DNA from 4 places in the Pseudomonas sp. McL0111 genome. Region 3 is predicted to be linked to each of the others. Evidence: predicted binding sites of a transcription regulator. Region 3 holds the regulator's gene; each other region holds the start of a gene.
What was found. Region 3 encodes sigma-54, which starts transcription at its own class of promoters, with help from an activator protein. Its sites were predicted from a motif close to ANTGGCATNNANNTTGCTNT; they were not measured.
Positions count from the first base shown of each region.

Region 1: the regulator sigma-54 is predicted to act here: its motif matches at 1,374-1,393, upstream of ACTWLJ_RS26355 (CmpA/NrtA family ABC transporter substrate-binding protein).
Region 2: the regulator sigma-54 is predicted to act here: its motif matches at 1,875-1,894, upstream of glnK (P-II family nitrogen regulator).
Region 4: the regulator sigma-54 is predicted to act here: its motif matches at 1,577-1,596, upstream of ACTWLJ_RS27945 (flagellar hook-length control protein FliK).

Region 1 is NZ_CP199585.1:5,873,707-5,876,913, reverse strand. Features, by position in the region: gene ACTWLJ_RS26360 (ANTAR domain-containing response regulator) at 1-32, opposite strand, end outside; gene ACTWLJ_RS26355 (CmpA/NrtA family ABC transporter substrate-binding protein) at 48-1,259, opposite strand; gene ACTWLJ_RS26350 (quinone-dependent dihydroorotate dehydrogenase) at 1,484-2,503, shown strand; gene rmf (ribosome modulation factor) at 2,808-3,023, opposite strand.
Region 2 is NZ_CP199585.1:1,784,925-1,788,131, reverse strand. Features, by position in the region: gene ACTWLJ_RS08025 (ammonium transporter) at 1-1,299, opposite strand, end outside; gene glnK (P-II family nitrogen regulator) at 1,335-1,673, opposite strand; gene ACTWLJ_RS08015 (accessory factor UbiK family protein) at 2,087-2,347, shown strand; gene ACTWLJ_RS08010 (hypothetical protein) at 2,550-2,720, shown strand; gene ACTWLJ_RS08005 (YifB family Mg chelatase-like AAA ATPase) at 2,892-3,207, shown strand, end outside.
Region 3 is NZ_CP199585.1:529,593-532,799, reverse strand. Features, by position in the region: gene rapZ (RNase adapter RapZ) at 1-289, opposite strand, end outside; gene ptsN (PTS IIA-like nitrogen regulatory protein PtsN) at 292-756, opposite strand; gene hpf (ribosome hibernation-promoting factor, HPF/YfiA family) at 769-1,077, opposite strand; gene ACTWLJ_RS02570 (RNA polymerase factor sigma-54) at 1,151-2,641, opposite strand; gene lptB (LPS export ABC transporter ATP-binding protein) at 2,828-3,207, opposite strand, start outside.
Region 4 is NZ_CP199585.1:6,194,079-6,197,285, reverse strand. Features, by position in the region: gene ACTWLJ_RS27955 (ATP-binding SpoIIE family protein phosphatase) at 1-1,150, shown strand, start outside; gene ACTWLJ_RS27950 (Hpt domain-containing protein) at 1,181-1,528, shown strand; gene ACTWLJ_RS27945 (flagellar hook-length control protein FliK) at 1,634-2,998, shown strand.

The DNA.
Region 1 (3,207 bases), 1.1 Mb from region 3:
GCCGTGTCGTTGATCAGCAGAATTCGCAACATGTTCGCGGTCTCCTGTCAGCGGCGGGCGAGAAGGGGGGCGCTGTCGCTCAAGGCGTGCAGCTTGAAACTGCGGGCATAACCGGCAGGATCGCTGCCGTCCCAGACCTTGCCGTCGATCAATTGGCTGCTGCGCATTTCCTGGCCCCACGCCGCCACACCCACAGCAGTGGCAGCTTCGCGATAGAGCGACAGTTGCTGGACCTGACGCGCAACGGCGAGATAATCCGGGTCGTCGCGCAGCAAACCCCAGCGACGGAACTGGGTCATGAACCACATGCCGTCCGACAGATACGGCAGATTGACCTCGCCGCCGCCATAAAAACGCAAAGCATGCGGGTCCTGCCAGCGGTTGCCGAGGCCGTCAGCGTAATCACCGACAAAGCGCGGTTCGATGTGTGCAAGCGGTGCATCGAGATAGTCCGGGGCACTCAACAGCTGCGCAGTGCTGCGGCGATTTTCCGGGCTTTCTTCGATAAAGCGGCTGGCCTGCAAGATCGCCATCACCAGCGCCCGGGCGGTATTCGGGTACTGCTCGACGAAGGCGCGGGTGCAACCGAGGACCTTTTCCGGGTGATCGGGCCAGATGGTTTGTGTAGTCGCCATGGTGAAACCGAGGTCTTGTTCAACGGCGCTGGCGGCCCACGGTTCGCCGACGCAGAAACCGTCAATGCGCCCGGCCTGCAAGTGCGCGACCATTTGCGGCGGTGGCACCACCACGCTGTCGACATCCTGCAATGGATGAATGCCCTGGCTCGCCAGCCAGTAATAAAGCCACATGGCGTGAGTGCCGGTGGGGAAGGTCTGGGCGAAGGTGAGTTTTGCGCGGCTTTGGTGCACATGGCGATCCAGCGCTTCAGGACTGGTCACGCCGAGACTCTGCAAGCCATGGGACAGATTGAGGCTCTGGCCGTTCTGGTTCAGCCCCATCAGCACCGCCATGTCGGTCGGTGCCACGCCGCCGATGCCCAGATGCACCGCATAGATCAGGCCGTACAGGCTGTGGGCGGCGTCGAGTTCGCCGCTGACCAGATTGTCCCGCAGGTTGGCCCAGGAACTCTGTCGTTTGAGGTTCAGGGTCAGCCCGTAAGGCTGGGCGAAGCCCTGAGTGGCGGCAACTACTACCGAGGCGCAATCGCTCAGGGCCATGAAGCCAAGATTGATCTCGGTTTTTTCCGGGGCATCGCTGCCATTGACCCAGGCCAGCGGCCCGATGGAGGGTTCATGCATAAAAGCCACCTTCAAAAAAAACGTCGTCCCAGGCGTTGCGCGAGGCAAAACCGGGAACGACGCCATTGTCCGGGCCTGCACGCCGTCGTTGGCTTGCAGGCTGATAACCGGGAAGGTGCAAGGCATATGCCAGTTGCCCGCTGATTTGCCTGCGTGTCTCGCGCCGCAGGTCGATGCCCGGCTATAATCGCCGCCTCTTTCGTCGCATCGAGTCATAGCCGCCCATGTACACCCTGGCCCGTCAGCTGTTGTTCAAACTTTCCCCGGAAACCTCCCACGATCTGTCGCTGGATCTGATCGGCGCGGGCGGACGTTTGGGCCTCAATGGCTTGCTGTGCAAGGCGCCGGCAAAAGTGCCGGTGACGGTCATGGGCCTGGACTTCCCGAACCCTGTAGGTTTGGCCGCAGGTCTGGACAAGAACGGCGCGGCCATCGACGGTTTTGCGCAGCTGGGTTTCGGTTTTGTCGAAATCGGCACCATCACCCCGCGTCCGCAACCGGGCAACCCGAAACCACGGATCTTCCGTCTGCCGGAAGCCGAGGCGATCATCAATCGCATGGGCTTCAACAACCTCGGCGTCGATCACCTGCTGGCCCGCGTTGCCGCCGCCAAGTACAAGGGCGTGCTGGGCATCAATATCGGCAAGAACTTCGACACCCCGGTCGAGCGCGCGGTGGATGACTACCTGATCTGCCTGGACAAGGTGTACGCCCACGCCAGTTACATCACGGTCAACGTCAGCTCGCCAAACACCCCGGGCCTGCGCAGCCTGCAATTCGGTGACTCGCTCAAGCAACTGCTGGCTGATCTGGCGACACGCCGTGCCGAACTGGCGTTGCGTCATGGCAAACATGTGCCGCTGGCGATCAAGATTGCCCCGGACATGACCGACGAAGAAACCGCGCAGGTCGCGCAAGCCTTGATCGATACCGGGATGGACGCGGTGATCGCCACCAACACCACGCTTAGCCGCGTTGGCGTCGAAGGCATGGAACACGGTGACGAGGCGGGCGGTCTGTCCGGCGCGCCGGTTCGTGACAAGAGCACGCACACGGTTAAAGTGTTGGCGGCGGAACTGGGTGGTCGTTTGCCGATTATCGCGGCGGGCGGGATTACTGAAGGCAAGCACGCGGCGGAGAAGATTACTGCCGGCGCAAGCCTGGTGCAGATCTACTCGGGCTTCATCTATAAGGGCCCGGCGCTGATTCGTGAATCGGTAGATGCCATCGCCGCATTGCGCTGAAGGTCTGGGACTGAGGGACTGGGAGGTTTGTGTGGCGAGGGGATTTATCCCCGTTCGGCTGCGCAGCAGTCGTAAGTTCTAACTCTCGATTTGCCTGCCAAATTTAGTTTGCTTGTTTTGGGGCCGCTTCGCAGCCCAGCGGGGATAAATCCCCTCGCCACCGGAGTGCGTGCGTTCAACAGATTGTGCAGGCATTAAAAAGGGCTCCTCGAAGGAGCCCCTGGGCCGCAGCCCGCCGTCCGGGAAGGACGTGCGTGGTAAGTCGTTACAATTCAGATTGTCGTGTCGGAATAAATGCCCTGTGTCAGCCGACGGCGTGAAGTTCGTTGAGTCTGTGGATTCCCGCAGTGCCGGTCATACCGTCCCAGTTGTCGCCGCGTCCTTCTCGCCAGCCGTTAATCCAGGCTTGACGTACCGACGGTAGAGTAAATGGGCAAAGCTCACGGGATTTGCCACCAACGCCATATTGATATCCGCGCAAAAATGCTCTTTCCAACGGATCACGCTTAAGTCTTCTCATAGGGTGTTTCCCTCACTTGTTGACTGTATTTGACGCGTTGACCTCAACCGAGGTCTGGCAGAAAAACTTCTGCCGTTGGGGGGCTCGCTGCCGGCGTGGCGAGCCAAGGTGTTGACGCCGTTGGGACGTCAACCTGTGATCAGTTCTAACCAATGAGTCACAGCGATGGAATGATCGTTTTGTC
Region 2 (3,207 bases), 1.3 Mb from region 3:
CAGGCCGACCGCTTCTTCTTCCTCGGTGGCACGCAGACCCATGACCACGTCCAGTACCTTGAGGATGATGAAAGTGACGATCGCGGTGTAGATCACCGTGAAGCCCACGCCTTTGCACTGAATCCACACTTGCGAAGCAATGTCGGTCACGGTGCCGAAACCGCCCAGAGCCGGTGCAGCAAACACACCGGTCAGGATCGCGCCGAGAATACCGCCGATACCGTGCACACCGAAGGCGTCCAGGGAATCGTCATAGCCGAGTTTGCGTTTCAGGGTAGTCGCGCAGAAGAAGCACACTACGCCTGCCGCCAGACCGATGATCAGCGAACCCATCGGGCCCACGGTGCCAGCGGCCGGAGTGATCGCCACCAGACCTGCAACCACACCCGAGGCGATGCCCAGTGCGCTTGGTTTGCCGTGGGTGATCCACTCGGCGAACATCCAGCCCAGTGCAGCGGCGGCGGTTGCGATCTGAGTCACCAGCATTGCCATACCGGCAGTGCCGTTGGCAGCAGCAGCGGAACCGGCGTTGAAGCCGAACCAGCCAACCCACAGCATCGCCGCACCCATCAGGGTGTAACCGAGGTTGTGCGGAGCCATTGGAGTGGTCGGGAAGCCCTTGCGCTTGCCGAGTACCAGGCAAGCCACCAGACCTGCGACACCAGCGTTGATGTGCACAACGGTGCCGCCTGCGAAGTCGAGCACACCCCAGTCACCCAACAGCGAACCCGGACCGCTCCAGACCATGTGCGCAATCGGTGCGTAAACCAGAGTGAACCAGACGCCCATGAACACCAGCATTGCGGAGAACTTCATCCGCTCGGCGAACGCACCGACGATCAGCGCCGGGGTGATTATCGCGAAGGTCATCTGATAGGTGACGAACACCGCCTCAGGGAACAGCGCAGTCGGGCCAGTGATGCTCGCAGGGGTTATGCCGGCGAGGAACGCCTTGCCGAAACCGCCGACGAAGGAGTTGAAGTTGACGACGTTGGCTTCCATCCCGGTGGTGTCGAACGCCATGCTGTAGCCATAAAGGAACCACAGGATGGTGACCAGGCCGGTAATGGCGAAGCACTGCATCATCACGGAAAGAATGTTTTTGGAGCGAACCATGCCGCCGTAAAACAGCGCCAGACCCGGAATGGTCATGAACAGCACGAGGGCGGTGGAGGTCAGCATCCAGGCGGTATCGCCGGAATTGAGGACTGGAGGCGCCACCGGATCTGCCGCCATAGCCAGGCCGGGCATTACGATGGACAACAGGGCGCCTAGCCCTGCGAATTTACGCAGAGTCATATTGTTTTCTCCTGGGGCGTTGGGTTTGTGGCGGCTTAGATTGCGTCGGTATCGGTTTCGCCGGTACGGATGCGAATCGCCTGTTCCAGATTGACCACGAAGATCTTGCCGTCACCTATCTTGCCGGTGTTGGCAGCCTTGGTTATCGCCTCGATAACCCGATCCAGATCCTTGTCGTCGATTGCAACGTCGATTTTCACCTTGGGCAGAAAATCGACCACGTATTCCGCGCCGCGATACAGCTCGGTGTGACCCTTCTGCCGGCCGAAGCCTTTGACTTCAGTAACGGTAATGCCCTGCACGCCGATTTCGGACAGCGACTCGCGCACGTCGTCCAACTTGAACGGCTTGATGATGGCAGTGACTAGCTTCATGAAACTCTCTCCCGAATTGGTGGACTTGCCCCAGGAAAACAAACCCGACTCAAGTCTAAGCGCAGTGCCTGGCTTTGTAACGCATCGTCGGCCTTACCCGCCCGACTGACGCCAGCTAACCGCTCCTGACGAAACTCCCCGTCCCGTCCGGCGCACTGCATTCGTCACAGCGACTGCATCAGTGCATGGGTCACTACCGACTAAGCAGAAAGCTTGCCATGTCGCCAAAAACCACTGATTTCAATCCGTTAGCCGCTGCCGCAAGCGCAACCGCGCAAAAGGCCATCCAGATACGCACAACAACGGTGCGTCGCCGTCCGTCCGCCTGCGCGAAAAGCGTGCATCCGTGCCTGCGCAAATGACTATAGACACTGCGTGATACACTGCCGGCCATTGTTTCCAGGACATTTCCCATGCTCGCGCCCAAAGACTTCCTCGACGCCCTGAGCGGCACCGCCTCCCGCCTGTTCAACGGCGACACCCCGCTGCCGAAAGCCGAAATCGAAAGCCAGTTCAAAATGCTGCTGCAAAGTGCCTTCAGCAAACTGGATCTGGTCAGCCGGGAAGAATTCGATAGTCAGATGGTCGTGCTGGCGCGCACCCGCGCTCGCCTCGAAAGCCTCGAAGCCAAAGTCGCCGAGATGGAAGCGAAGCTGACTCCGCCAGCCGAATAACCCGCTGCTATCCCCTGTGGGAGCTAGCCTGCTAGCGATTAAAGGTCGGAACGACCTTACGCCTCACTTGCAGGAGCTGCCGCAGGCTGCGATCTTTTGATCTTCAGCCCTGCGACAATCCCGGCAACGTCCTACAAGCACCGTCCCACGCGCCTTATTAAGTAAGTACCTTGAATCAAGCATCCCGGCACGTGAGGTGTTTATGAAGCAGAAGAAGCAGAAAACCCAACCGGCACGGGTTTCCAAACCTGGTACCGAGGCACTCGGTTTGCCGGACAGAGTTTCAGCCAGTCAGCGGCATTTTCTGAAAGTGGCCGCGACCTACGGCAAGGAGATGGAGCCCGATGGTTGGCTCGCCGGTGGTGGAACCTGAGTACCGCCAAAATGACCGCCTGACAGGCGGTTTTTTTATGCCTGAGGATTAGTGCCTCCAGCAACATTCAGAGAAAGTTCGTCCTTAAAACAATCCGACCAACGCTTTATCCCAAGACTACCCTTCAAAAACCCGCAGGAAGCGGCCCCCGATTCAGCTCAAGGAACGACCATGTCCCTCTCCATCGTCCACAGCCGCGCCCAGATTGGCGTGGATGCTCCCGCTGTCACTGTCGAAGTCCATCTCGCCAACGGTCTGCCGTCGCTGACCATGGTCGGGCTACCCGAGGCGGCGGTGAAGGAGAGCAAGGACCGGGTGCGCAGCGCGATCATCAATTCCGGGCTGCAGTTTCCAGCGCGGCGGATCACCTTGAATCTGGCGCCGGCAGACTTGCCCAAGGATGGCGGGCGCTTTGATCTGGCGATTGCTTTGGGGATTCTGTCAGCGAGTGTGCAGGTGCCGTGTCTGACGCTGGATGATGTGGAAT
Region 3 (3,207 bases):
GGGTTTCTTCGTCGGCATCCAGATACAGCACGTCACACTGAATATGGCGACTGCGCACTTCTTCAAGTAGCTCGGGGAAGCGCGAGAGATGGCTTGGCAAGTTGCGCGCATCAATCGAAACGGCCACTAACGGTTGGGCCAGTTCGGTGTGGATCAGCGCGCGTTCGGCCAATTCCGGCAACAAACCTGCAGGCAGGTTATCGATGCAGTAGTAGCCGTTGTCCTCAAGAACATCGAGCGCGGTGCTTTTACCTGAGCCGGAACGGCCACTGACGATGATCAAACGCATGATTACTGCCCGTTTTGTTCGTCCAGTACAACCTGGTACAGGGCTTCGTTGCTTGAAGCGCTGCGCAATTTATCGCGCACGTCCTTGCGATCCAGCATGCTGGCGATCTGACGCAACAATTCCAGATGCGCATCGGTAGCAGCTTCCGGCACCAGCAGTACAAACAGCAGATCAACCGGTGCGCCGTCGATGGCGTCGAAATCGATGGGTGCTTCGAGGTGAATCAAGGCGCTGATGGGCGCTTCGCAGCCTTTCAGGCGGCAGTGGGGAATGGCGATGCCGTTGCCAAAACCGGTAGAACCGAGTTTTTCACGGGCGATCAACGCCTCGAAGACATCTTGCATCTCCAGATCCGGCACTTCGCGGGCGATCAGGTTGGCAATTTGCTCGAGGGCTTTCTTTTTACTGCCGCCCGGCACGTTCACGAGGGAACGGCCGGGGGTCAGGATACTTTCAAGTCGGATCATGGGATGGGGGAGTTAACGACCGGTCGCGCCCTGGAGGAGGCTCTGGGTCTTTTCCTTATGCTTTTTGAGTTGTTTATCCAGCTTGTCGGTAAGGGCGTCAATGGCTGCATACATGTCGGTATGTTCAGCGTTGGCGACCACTTCGTTGCCGGGTATATGCAAGGTGGCTTCGATTTTCTGTTTCAACTTCTCGACCGTCATCGTGACCTGCACGTTGGTGATTTTGTCGAAATGCCCCTCGAGCCTCTTGAGTTTGAGCTCGATGTATTCGCGCAGGGGCTTGGTCACTTCCAGTTGGTGTCCACTGATGTTGACTTGCATACCGCTTCTCCTTCGTTGCCAGTGCATAAAGCGGCAGGCCGAAAAGCCTGCCACTGGAACGCTGTAACGTGGCTTACATCAACCGCTTGCGTTCGCTCGAAGGCGCGATCCCGAGGGATTCGCGGTACTTGGCGACGGTGCGGCGAGCCACCTGAATGCCTTGTGCCTCCAGTAAACCAGCGATCTTGCTGTCACTCAACGGCTTTTTCTGATTTTCCGCGGCAACCAGTTTTTTGATGATCGCGCGGATCGCCGTGGACGAGCATTCACCGCCTTCGGAGGTACTGACGTGGCTGGAGAAAAAGTATTTCAGCTCATAAATACCGCGCGGGGTATGCATGAATTTTTGCGTGGTAACCCGGGAAATCGTCGATTCGTGCATGCCGACCGCTTCGGCGATGTCATGCAGGACCAACGGCTTCATGGCCTCGTCGCCATATTCCAGGAAGCCGCGCTGATGCTCGACGATCTGAGTGGCTACTTTCATCAGGGTTTCATTGCGGCTTTGCAGGCTCTTGATGAACCAGCGGGCCTCTTGAAGCTGATTGCGCATGAAGGTGTTGTCGGCGCTGGTGTCGGCGCGACGGACGAAACCGGCGTACTGCGCGTTGACCCGCAGGCGTGGTACCGATTCCTGGTTCAACTCGACCAGCCAGCGCTCGTTGTCCTTGCGCACGATCACGTCGGGTACGACGTACTCGGCTTCGGCGGACTCGATCTGTGAGCCCGGGCGCGGATTGAGGCTCTGCACCAGCTCGATGACCTGACGCAGTTCATCTTCCTTGAGCTTCATGCGGCGCATCAACTGGCTGTAGTCGCGGCTGCCGAGCAGATCGATGTAGTCGGTCACCAAACGCTTGGCTTCGCTCAGCCACGGGGTCTTGGCTGGCAGCTGACGCAATTGCAGCAACAGGCATTCGCTCAGATTGCGCGCACCGATGCCGGCGGGTTCGAACTGCTGGATGCGGTGCAGGACGGCTTCGATCTCGTCCAGCTCGATGTCGAGCTCCGGATCGAACGCTTCAAGAATTTCTTCGAGAGTTTCGTCGAGGTAGCCCTGATTATTGATGCAATCGACCAGGGTCACAGCGATCAGGCGATCGGTGTCGGACATCGGCGCGAGGTTCAGTTGCCACAGCAGATGGCTTTGCAGGCTTTCGCCGGCAGAGGTGCGGGTGGTGAAATCCCACTCATCATCATCGTTGCTTGGCAGGCTGCTGGCGCTGGTCTGGTAGACGTCTTCCCAGGCAGTGTCTACCGGAAGCTCGTTGGGAATGCGTTCGTTCCATTCGCCGTCCTCGAGGTTATCCACCGTCGGGGCGGTTTCCTGATAGGAGGGTTCCTGGATTTCGGTGGGTTTCTGTTCGGGGTTGTCGGCCAGGGGATCAGTGTTGTCGAAGTCTTCGCCTTCTTCCTGGCGTTCGAGCATCGGATTGGATTCCAGAGCCTCCTGGATTTCCTGTTGCAGATCCAGGGTCGACAATTGGAGCAGGCGGATGGCCTGTTGCAGCTGCGGTGTCATCGTCAGCTGCTGGCCCATTCTCAAGACTAGCGATGGTTTCATGGCAGGGGCTTAACACCTTATTCGCCGGCGCTCATGCGCCATCCACTACAGGGCGCCGGAGCGCCAAACTTAAGCAAATTATATGCCTGAAACTGCGGTGTTTGCCTAGGGTGCTGTAACAATTAAAGCGAATTAAACCTGCTTCATCGTTACAGCACCCGGGCGGCTGACCGAGTACCGTCGTGCTTACAAGCGGAACTCGTGGCCCAGATACACTTCCTTGACCAGATCGTTGGCCAGGATGGTCGCGGAATCACCTTCGGCGATCAGTTGACCGTCGTTGACGATGTAGGCGGTTTCGCAGATATCCAGGGTCTCACGCACGTTGTGGTCGGTGATCAGTACACCGATGCCCTTGGCCTTGAGGTGATGGATGATCTGCTTGATATCGCCGACCGAAATCGGGTCGACACCGGCGAACGGTTCGTCGAGCAGGATGAATTTCGGCGCTGTGGCCAGGGCGCGAGCAATTTCCACCCGGCGGCGTTCACCACCGGACAGACTCATGCCGAGGTTGTCGCGGATGTGGCTGATGTGGAATTCCTGCAGCAGGCTTTCCAGCTCCT
Region 4 (3,207 bases), 740 kb from region 3:
CTTGTTGCTGGCAGCGTATACCCCGGCGGGCGACATGCATGTGTTGCTCGGCGATTTCACTGGTCATGGGCTGCCGGCAGCGGTTGGCGCGATGCCACTGGCCGAAGTGTTCTATGGCATGACCGCCAAGGGTTACGGGCTGGCGGAAACGCTGCGGGAAATGAACGCCAAGCTCAAACGCATCCTGCCGGTGGACATGTTCTGCTGCGCTACGTTGCTGTGTCTGAGTTTTCAGCGTCGTTCGGTGGAGGTATGGAACGGCGGCATGCCGGATGGCTATCTGCATCGGGTCGAGACCGGTGAGCGAGTGCCGCTGCCGGCGCGGCATTTACCGTTGGGCGTACTCAGTCCGCAGGCGTTCGATGACCGTACCGAAGTGCAGACCATGGCGGTAGGTGACCGGGTGTTCCTGTTGTCCGACGGGGTGATCGATACCACTGATGCTGAAGAGCGTTTGTTCGGCGTCGAGCGTTTGCAGCAACTGTTTGCCGCTAACCGTCAGCCGGACGACCTGTTTGTCGAGATTGAGCGGGCCCTGGAGGAATTTCGCGGTGAGCCGCGTGACGATGTGAGCATGGTCGAAGTCAGCTTGCTCGACGCGACGCAGATCACGCCATCGCCGCCGGTGTATTCCGACAGTGGCCAATCATCGCCACTGGACTGGTCGGTGAGCTTTGAGTACAGAGGCGCAACCCTCAAGCGCTTCAATCCGCTGCCGTATCTGTTGCAGTTGCTGCAAGAGGTGCACGGGCTGCGCGCGCAAAGCGGTGCCTTGTACAGCGTACTCGCAGAGTTGTATTCCAATGCGCTGGAGCATGGGGTGCTGGGTCTGGATTCCAGTTTGAAGCGCGATGCCTCAGGGTTTGCGCATTACTACGAACAGCGCAATTCGCGGCTGGAGGCTCTGCAGGAGGGTTACGTGCGCGTGCATCTGGACGTTAAACCACGAGAAAAGGGTGGCTGCCTGATCATCCGGGTCGAGGACAGCGGCAAGGGTTTTGATGTGTCGCGAGTGATGAATCGACCGCTTGAAGATGTCCGTCTGTCGGGACGTGGTGTGAGTCTGGTCCGGCAATTAGGGCGTAATGCCTGTTGGTCCGACGATGGTCGCAGTGCTCGCGTGGAGTTTTTTTGGGAGATTGAGGCATAATCCGCGAATTCTTGATCAAGGAGTGAGCAAGTGAGAGACATTCATGTGGATCACGAGGCACTGGGCGTATTGCGCGAAGTGATGGAAGACGGTTATCCGGATTTGCTGGATACCTTCCTGGCGGATTCTGAAATTCGTCTGCAAGAGCTGCAAAAAACCGCCGATGCCAAGGTTCTGTCCGAGGTTGCGCATAGCCTCAAGGGCAGCGCCAGCAACATGGGGGCGATTCGCCTGACCGAGCTGTGTCAGGAGCTGGAGTCGTACGCCAAAGATAAAAGTCCCGCAGAAATCGTCAAACTGGTCGCTGATATCAGCAGCGAGTTTGATCAGGTACGACCCGTCTATGAAGATGAGCGACAGCACGCGCTCATTCACTAATTCAGCCGCCCGGCGCTTTTCGCAAGCGTCGGGCAAAATTGGCCCGGCACTTGCAGTCATCTCGCTCAACTGTACCTACGATCCCAGTGCAGCGGAGACCGTGAAATGCCTGCGACCCCCAATATTTTTCTTCAGACCGCCGCCCAGGCCAAGGCTCAAGCCGCCTCGGCCAAAGCGCCGGCAATGGCCGCAGAGCCTGTAGACAAAGCCTCAAGCTTCGCCAAGGTGTTCGCCGATCAAGGTCCGAACAAGCCTTCGGCTGTTGCTGATAACCAGGCGAAATCGACATCCGCCAAGGTCGCTGACAACAGCGGCAAGAAGGACGTCGGCAAGGATCAGTCTGCCGCTGCGCAGACGACGGTTGCCGATAGCGGCAATGCCTTGCCCGCCGATCCGTCGGCAACGCCTGCGACTGATGACAAGACCGCCGATGACGATTCGACGGATACCACGCAAACGCCAGTGGCCGACGCTACGGTAACTGACCCGGCGCTCGATCCGGCACTGGCGCAGGTGGTGCAGCCAGCGGTTGCCGCACCTGTGGTGCCAGCTCCGGTTGTCGAAGCGGCGCAGCCTAAAGTCGAAACCCCGGCAGTGGCCGTGTTGCCAGCAGTCAAAGACCCGGCAGCGACAACCGACAGCGATTTCGATCCGGCGTCCGATCCGCTCGACGCACTGCCGGCACTGCGCATGGCGATGGAGCAGGGCGGGCATATCTCCGCTTCCAGCCAGGCTCAGCCCAAGGCCACGCCGGCTCAGACTCAGGCTGACGGTGAATTGACCTCGGCGCAGACCTTTGCCGCCGGCATGGCCAGCATGCTCGATGTGCAGGCCGACAAGGACAGCACCAGCCAGGGCGACAAGGCCTTCAGTGGTTTGATCGACGATGGCCTGAAAGATCTGAAGACCGCCACCAGCGATACCCGGGTCGATGACTTCGCCAACCGTCTGGCGGCGCTGACTCAGGCGGCAACGCCGAAAACCGCCAACGCGGTGCCGGTGAATCAGCCGATCGCCATGCACCAGAGCGGCTGGACTGAGGAAGTGGTCAACCGCGTCATGTACCTGTCGAGCGCCAATCTGAAGGCGGCAGACATTCAGTTGCAGCCTGCCGAACTGGGGCGTCTGGATATCCGCGTCAACATGGTTCCGGATCAACAGACCCAAGTGACGTTCATGAGCGCGCATCCAAGTGTGCGTGAAGCGCTCGATGGGCAGATGCATCGTCTGCGCGAGATGTTCAACCAGCAGGGCATGGGCCAGGTGGACGTCAACGTTTCCGACCAGAGCCGTGGCTGGCAGGGTCAGCAAGGTCAGGAGCAGGCACAGCAGGGCCAGAGTGGTCGAACCAGCGCTGCCGGTGGTCGTCTGGATTCTGCCGATGAAGAACTGGCTGCGGCAAGTGTGGCCGAAGCTGCTGCGCAAACCACCAGCGTGATCGGCTCCAGCGCCGTCGACTATTACGCCTGATACAACGCATAAACCTGTGGGAGCCAGCCTGCTGGCGATGAGGCCATGGCAGTCAATATCTCTGTTGACTGGTATATCACCATCGCCAGCAGGCTGGCTCCCACAGTGGTTTCGTGGTGCTCTCCAATACGCTCCGACACTTCTGGCATAACACTTGCTCTTGCCTTGCCGTGCGACTGTGAAAACCCGAATAGTGACGGATTATTGGC